DNA from 3 places in the Phytobacter palmae genome. Region 3 is predicted to be linked to each of the others. Evidence: predicted binding sites of a transcription regulator. Region 3 holds the regulator's gene; each other region holds the start of a gene.
The links. The regulator CRP, encoded in region 3, controls carbon source genes, mostly activating them, when cyclic AMP is high. The targets are predictions, from matches to a motif close to ATGTGANNNNNNTCACAT.
Positions count from the first base shown of each region.

Region 1: the regulator CRP is predicted to act here: its motif matches at 867-884, upstream of AAIG39_RS09910 (arabinose ABC transporter substrate-binding protein).
Region 2: the regulator CRP is predicted to act here: its motif matches at 1,298-1,315, upstream of azuC (stress response protein AzuC).

Region 1 covers NZ_JBCIVJ010000006.1:156,656-158,926, reverse strand. Annotated here, with positions in the region: gene AAIG39_RS09915 (DJ-1/PfpI family protein) at 154-711, shown strand; gene AAIG39_RS09910 (arabinose ABC transporter substrate-binding protein) at 1,028-2,017, shown strand; gene araG (L-arabinose ABC transporter ATP-binding protein AraG) at 2,088-2,271, shown strand, end outside.
Region 2 covers NZ_JBCIVJ010000006.1:160,415-162,685, reverse strand. Annotated here, with positions in the region: gene AAIG39_RS09930 (RpiB/LacA/LacB family sugar-phosphate isomerase) at 459-1,097, shown strand; gene azuC (stress response protein AzuC) at 1,367-1,450, shown strand; gene AAIG39_RS09920 (anaerobic C4-dicarboxylate transporter) at 1,529-2,271, opposite strand, start outside.
Region 3 covers NZ_JBCIVJ010000002.1:25,498-27,768, reverse strand. Annotated here, with positions in the region: gene AAIG39_RS02845 (YccS/YhfK family putative transporter) at 1-361, opposite strand, end outside; gene crp (cAMP-activated global transcriptional regulator CRP) at 415-1,047, opposite strand; gene AAIG39_RS02835 (OsmC family protein) at 1,357-1,761, shown strand; gene AAIG39_RS02830 (phosphoribulokinase) at 1,885-2,271, opposite strand, start outside.

The DNA.
Region 1 (2,271 bases), on a different contig from region 3:
ATTCTGTTCCTCTGGAAAATGTTCCCCTGATCGTTGGAAACGAAATAGTGGTACGCCTCAGGCGGCAAGAATGTGATTTGAGAGTTATTTTGAAACAGTGTTTTGATTTATGATAAGGATAATTATCTACAACAACAGGATCAGGAGGATGTAATGAAAAAAGTGGCAGTGTTATTAGCGCCGGGGTTCGAAGAGGCAGAAGCGATTATTACTATCGACATTCTGAGGCGCCTGCATATCGAGGTTGAAACGCTAGCCTGCGCGGAATCGCGGGCGGTGGTCAGCTATCACAACATTCCGATGGTGGCAGATAGTACGCTGACCGAGCGCGCGGAAACGCTTTACGACGCCGTCGTGCTTCCGGGCGGACCGCAGGGCAGTGTGAACCTTGCCGCGAATGCGGACGTTATCGCTTTTGTTAAGCATCATGATGCACAAAATAAGCTGATTTGCCCGATTTGCTCCGCAGCAGCAAGGGTGCTCGGTGGCAATGATCTGCTGAACGGCCGCCGCTACGTCTGCTCCGGCGATCTGTGGCAAGGCGTCCGGAACGGTGAATATGTTGATGCCCCGGTGGTTGAAGACCGCAACCTGCTGAGCGGCAAAGGCCTTGGGCACGCCTTTGATTTTGCATTCGCCCTGTCGGCGCGCTTGCTGGGTAATGAAGCCCCCGTTCGCGATCACGCAGACCACATTTATTACCGTTGGTAATTTGTACACCCCGATGCACCTTGTATCGGGGACAAGGATAACCGAGCTGGAGCTATGGATTATTCTGCTAGTGCCTTTCTCATTTGTATGACAAAACCCCTCATTTTTATGTCTAAATCCGCTGAATTTATGTACGGAATTACTGTAATTCTGCGGTGTGATATTGCTCTCCTATGGAGAATCAATTTCCCGCTAAAACTACTGCCAGAACAGGTATCCAGGGAAGTACGGATCCTAATGCCTTGTTTTATGACCTTTTAAGTGAACCGATAGTTATTTTTCCCTACAGAAAAGAAAGTCAAAGCTGGAGTTAACCATGCACAAATTCACTAAAGCGTTAGCAGCCATTGGCCTGGCAGCCGTTATGTCACAATCCGCTATTGCTGAAACAATGAAACTGGGTTTTTTGGTGAAACAACCAGAAGAACCCTGGTTCCAGACTGAATGGAAATTCGCCGATAAGGCGGGCAAGGATTTAGGGTTTGAGGTAATTAAAATTGCCGTTCCGGATGGCGAAAAAACGCTTAACGCTATCGACAGCCTGGCAGCCAGCGGAGCAAAAGGCTTCGTTATCTGTACGCCGGACCCGAAATTAGGTTCCGCGATTGTTGCTAAAGCGCGCGGTTATGACATGAAAGTCATTACCGTGGATGATCAGTTCGTGAACGCGAAAGGCGAACCGATGACCTCCGTTCCTCTGGTCATGATGGCCGCCAGCGAAATCGGCGCGCGTCAGGGACAGGAGTTGTACAAAGAGATGCAAAAACGCGGCTGGGATGTAAAAACAACCGCTGTTATGGCCATTACTGCCAATGAACTGGATACCGCGCGTCGTCGCACCACTGGTTCAATGGATGCACTGAAAGCTGCCGGCTTCCCGGAAAAACAAATTTACCAGGTCCCGACAAAATCAAACGATATCCCCGGCGCATTTGATGCCGGTAACTCTCTGCTGGTGCAGCATCCGGAAGTGAAACACTGGCTGGTGCTGGGTATGAACGATAACACCGTCCTTGGCGGCGTGCGCGCCACCGAAGGTCAGGGTTTTAAAGCTGCTGATGTGATCGGCATTGGTATTAATGGTGTGGACGCGGTCAGCGAACTCTCTAAAGCACAGGCGACCGGCTTCTACGGTTCTCTGCTGCCAAGCCCGGATGTTCATGGCTACAAAACCAGCGAGCTGCTCTACAACTGGGTCACCAAAGGTGTTGAGCCGCCGAAATTCACTGCGGTTACCGATGTGGTGCTGATCACTCGCGATAACTTCAAAGAAGAGCTGGCGAAAAAAGGGTTAGGCGTGAAGTAAATCTCTGATGGTTGTGCCCTCCCTTGCGAGGGAGGGCCAGAAGTACACTGAACTGATTCACGGAGACGTTATGCAAGACTCTACTCCTTATCTTTCCTTCCGCGGCATCGGCAAGACGTTCCCCGGCGTCAAGGCCCTGAGCGATATCAGCTTTGACTGCCATGCCGGCCAGGTCCACGCGTTGATGGGGGAGAATGGCGCGGGTAAGTCGACCCTGTTAAAAATTCTCAGCGGCAATTACGCGCCGACCACCG
Region 2 (2,271 bases), on a different contig from region 3:
GGCATTCTTGCATCTTACCGACTTATTACGCGGGCAATCGGCAGAATAGCCAACGTAACTGGCCTTTTTACGCGCAACGGCGCTCAGTCTGCCAGGAGGTATAGATTCTGGCAAACAGGTGTTGTTGCCGACGAAATAAAGCCACCAGATGTAAGTTGAAATGCCAGCCGCTACCAGCCTTGATGTCTGCATTGCCTCTTTCTGGGTGAAAGTGGCTTTATAAAGACGTTTTGTTGTAGCGCGTCATAAACATCGCCAGAGCAAGAACGCTACCCGTAATAAAAGAGAGAACAGCGAGGAGGTCAGCGCCCTCCGACAGTGCATTGAGATTCTTACAGACAAAACTGTGAAGGCAATTTGCTTTTTTAAAACTATTTTTCATTAAATTTGAAAGTATGTTTATCAGGTAGTAAGGTTGATTCATATTGGCTACTTGATGCATTAACCAGGAGATGAATATGAAGATTGCACTGATGATGGAAAACAGCCAGGCAGGGAAAAACGCCATCATCCTTAAAGAATTGAAAGCGGTTGCGGATGAAAGAGATTTTCCGGTCTTTAACGTGGGCATGAGTGACGAAAACGATCATCACCTGACCTATATCCACCTTGGTATTATGGCCAGCATTCTGCTGAATGCTAAAGCGGTCGACTTTGTGGTGACAGGCTGTGGAACCGGGCAGGGTGCACTGATGTCGCTGAACATTCATCCAGGTGTGGTCTGTGGTTACTGTATTGATCCAGCTGATGCTTTTCTGTTTGCCCAGATTAACAACGGCAACGCGCTCTCTTTGCCGTTTGCTAAAGGTTTTGGCTGGGGAGCGGAACTCAATGTGCGCTTTATCTTTGAAAAAGCGTTCACGGGACGTAAAGGTGAAGGCTATCCGCCCGAACGCAAAGAGCCGCAGGTCCGTAATGCCGGTATCCTCAACCAGGTGAAAGCGGCTGTGGTAAAAGAGAACTACCTTGATACGTTACGTGCCATCGATCCGGAACTGGTAAAAACCGCCGTTTCCGGCCCGCGCTTCCAGCAATGTTTCTTTGAAAACTGCCAGGACAAAGCAATCGAAGCCTTTGTGCGTGAGATCCTTGCCTGATATCGCGGAGGGCCAGCTCAGCTGGCCTCTGCTTTCCCCACCAGTAGTAACCCGCCACGTTTTTTCCTGCACTCTCTAAATAGTTTTTAAAAATACTCAAAAAATTTTAGTTTGTAAGTTTCAGATTCGAAACCAGTTTTTAACAAAAATACGCTTCCTGAAAAAATAAAACGTGATTTCTATCACGGAAATATTGCTTTTTGTGATGGAGGTCATATTATATGCACATCAACCGATAACACTTGCATAACAAATCGCCGGAGCAAAACATGAAACTGCGCAAAATTCTGAAAAGCATTTTTGAAACCTACTGCAAAACGTTCAAAGATGTACCGCCGGGCGCGATGTTCTGATGATAAAAAAACCTGCCGAGGCAGGTTTTTTATGTCCGAAAAGACAAAAAAAGCGGCGCTCTCGCCGCTTTTTACTTATCAGAAGAAGGCCGAGACCAGCATGTAGCTGGCAGCGCAGGCGCAACTGACGCCAATCAGACCCGGAATAATAAAGCTGTGGTTAATGATAAATTTGCCGATACGCGTGGTACCCGAGCGGTCAAAACCGATACAGGCGAGGTCACTTGGGTAGGTCGGCAGGACAAAATAGCCGTACGAGGCCGGGAAGAATGCGATCAACATTTTAGGTTCAACGCCCAGCATCAGGCCCATTGGCGCAACAGCGGTAAGCGCGGCAGCCTGGCTATTTACCAGCTTCGAAACGAGGAACAGTACGATAGCGTAGGTCCATGGATGGCTTTTCACCACCCCTTCCAGCGCCATTTTCAGTTCGTTTAAATGAGCCTGGAAAAAAGTATCACTCATCCATGCAACACCAAAGACCGAGAAAATAGCCACCATTCCCGCTTTGAATACCGCACCGCCTGAAATGGCGGAAGCGTTGACCTTACAGACCATCAGCATCACGGCGCCAGCAATCAACATCATCATCTGAATGACCAGATTCATTGAAAGTGGCGAGAGTTTCCCTTTTACGTCAAAAGCCGGGCGCAATTGCGGGAGCGCCCCGAGTAACACCACGACCAGGATGCCGGCAAAGAAGATCCATGTTGACCAGTAGGCCTCTTTTGGGAAGCGCTGATTCATCAGGGTTTCACTACTGCCGTAAATGAATTCACGCTGTTTTGGATCTTTTAATTTTTCCTGAAACTCCTTGTCAT
Region 3 (2,271 bases):
AGATGGCGGCAATGATCGAGGCGGGGAGCAGGCGCCCGTGCAATGCGCTGATTTCTGCCGTGACGCCGAGGACCAGCGTTAATCCGGTCAGGATCAGCGGTAGCGGAACATTTTGCGTCAGTAATAACTGTACCGTGAGGCTACTGCCAGCGAAGAGAGTGCCGCCGATGAAGACACGTTTGAAGAAACGTTTATGCAGCGTATCCAGACCGGCAATATTGCAGCAGGCAGGAACAAGGGAAAACAACAAACCGAGATCGAGACGGCCCGCGATGAGACCCACGGTCACAGGGAGGCATAACACCAGCGTTTGTCGCAGTGCATAGTTGATTTCGGGGTGATAAATCAGCCTGCGCCACATGGAAAAGAGAGACAAAAACGGCGCATCGTTAAGGGCGACGCGCCGCTTGAGAATTAACGTGTACCGTACACGACGATGGTTTTACCGTGCGCGGAGATCAGGTTTTGATCTTCCAGCATTTTCAGGATACGACCGACAGTTTCGCGGGAGCAGCCAACGATCTGACCAATTTCCTGACGGGTAATTTTAATTTGCATACCGTCCGGGTGGGTCATTGCATCCGGCTGTTTCGCCAGATTCAGCAGCGTCTGTGCGATACGGCCTGTCACATCAAGGAAGGCGAGGTTGCCGACTTTTTCTGAGGTGACCTGCAGACGACGCGCCATCTGAGAAGACAAACGCATCAGGATATCCGGGTTCACCTGAATTAATTGACGGAATTTTTTATAGGAGATTTCGGCCACTTCACAAGCGGTTTTGGCGCGTACCCATGCACTGCGCTCCTGACCCTCTTCGAACAGACCCAGTTCACCGATAAAATCTCCCTGGTTAAGGTAAGAGAGGATCATCTCTTTACCTTCTTCATCCTTGATTAGCACAGCCACTGAGCCTTTGACGATGTAATACAACGTTTCCGCTTTTTCACCCTGGTGAATCAGCGTGCTCTTCGATGGGTACTTATGAATGTGGCAATGAGACAAGAACCATTCGAGAGTCGGGTCTGTTTGCGGTTTGCCAAGCACCATGCGCGGTTATCCTCTGTTATAAGCTGGCTCCAGACGCTGGATTCACATATCGCGTCCGGGGTTGCAATCTATCTTCCCCATACCTGGGAAGTGGACCGTCAGACATGCCTGCGGCCTGTAATATGTGATGTCCTCTGCATACATACATAACATCAATGTATCACTGTAGCATCCCGATTGTTTTAGCATAGCTTTTGTCGCCTGTCTCCTGGTGTCTCGCTTCAGCTTGACGCAGGTCGCCTTCCGTTGCGAGTTTTCTTATGTACGCGTAATCTGTAAAGAAAACTGTAACTCCGGAGTGAATTAAAAATGCAAGCTCGAGTGAAATGGGTAGAAGGTTTAACGTTCCTTGGCGAGTCTGCGTCCGGGCACCAGATCCTGATGGATGGTAACTCAGGCGACAAAGCCCCAAGCCCGATGGAAATGGTGCTGATGGCAGCAGGAGGATGCAGCGCTATCGATGTTGTATCTATTCTGCAAAAAGGCCGCCACGATGTGAAAGATTGCGAAGTGAAGCTGACCTCAGAGCGTCGTGAAGAGGCTCCGCGTCTGTTTACGCATATCAACTTGCACTTCATCGTGACCGGCAAGGAGCTGAAAGAGGCGGCGGTATCGCGTGCGGTGGATCTCTCTGCCGAGAAATATTGCTCCGTCGCGTTAATGCTGGAGAAGGCGGTGAAAATCACGCATTCGTATGAAGTGATTGAGGCCTGAGAACCGCTTTCAAAGGCTAAGCAGGTAAGTCGGATAAGCGTAGCGCATTCGACCTTTTCCCCGGTGGCGCTACGCTTTCCGGGGCTACACCTGGCGGGGGAAGATATTGTGTCCGCCGCAAGGCTACTGAATTTTCTTCCCTTCCATCAACCGCTGTACCAGCGGGGTCATGATGAGCTCCATCGCCAGTCCCATTTTCCCACCCGGCACCACAAGCGTATTCATGTGCGAAATGAACGAACCCTGCAGCATCGCCAGCAGCCAGGGATAGTCGATCCCTTCAAGGTTACGGAAATGAATGACGACCAGACTTTCATCCAGCGAGGGGATGACCTTCGCCGCGAACGGATTGGAAGTATCAACGGTCGGCACGCGCTGGAAGTTAATATGGGTTCGGGAGAACTGGGGGGTAATGAAGTTAATGTAGTCTTCCATCGAGCGTACCACCGAGTCCATCACCGCTTCACGGGAATGTCCACGCTCACCGGTATCACGCACCAGCTTTTGAAT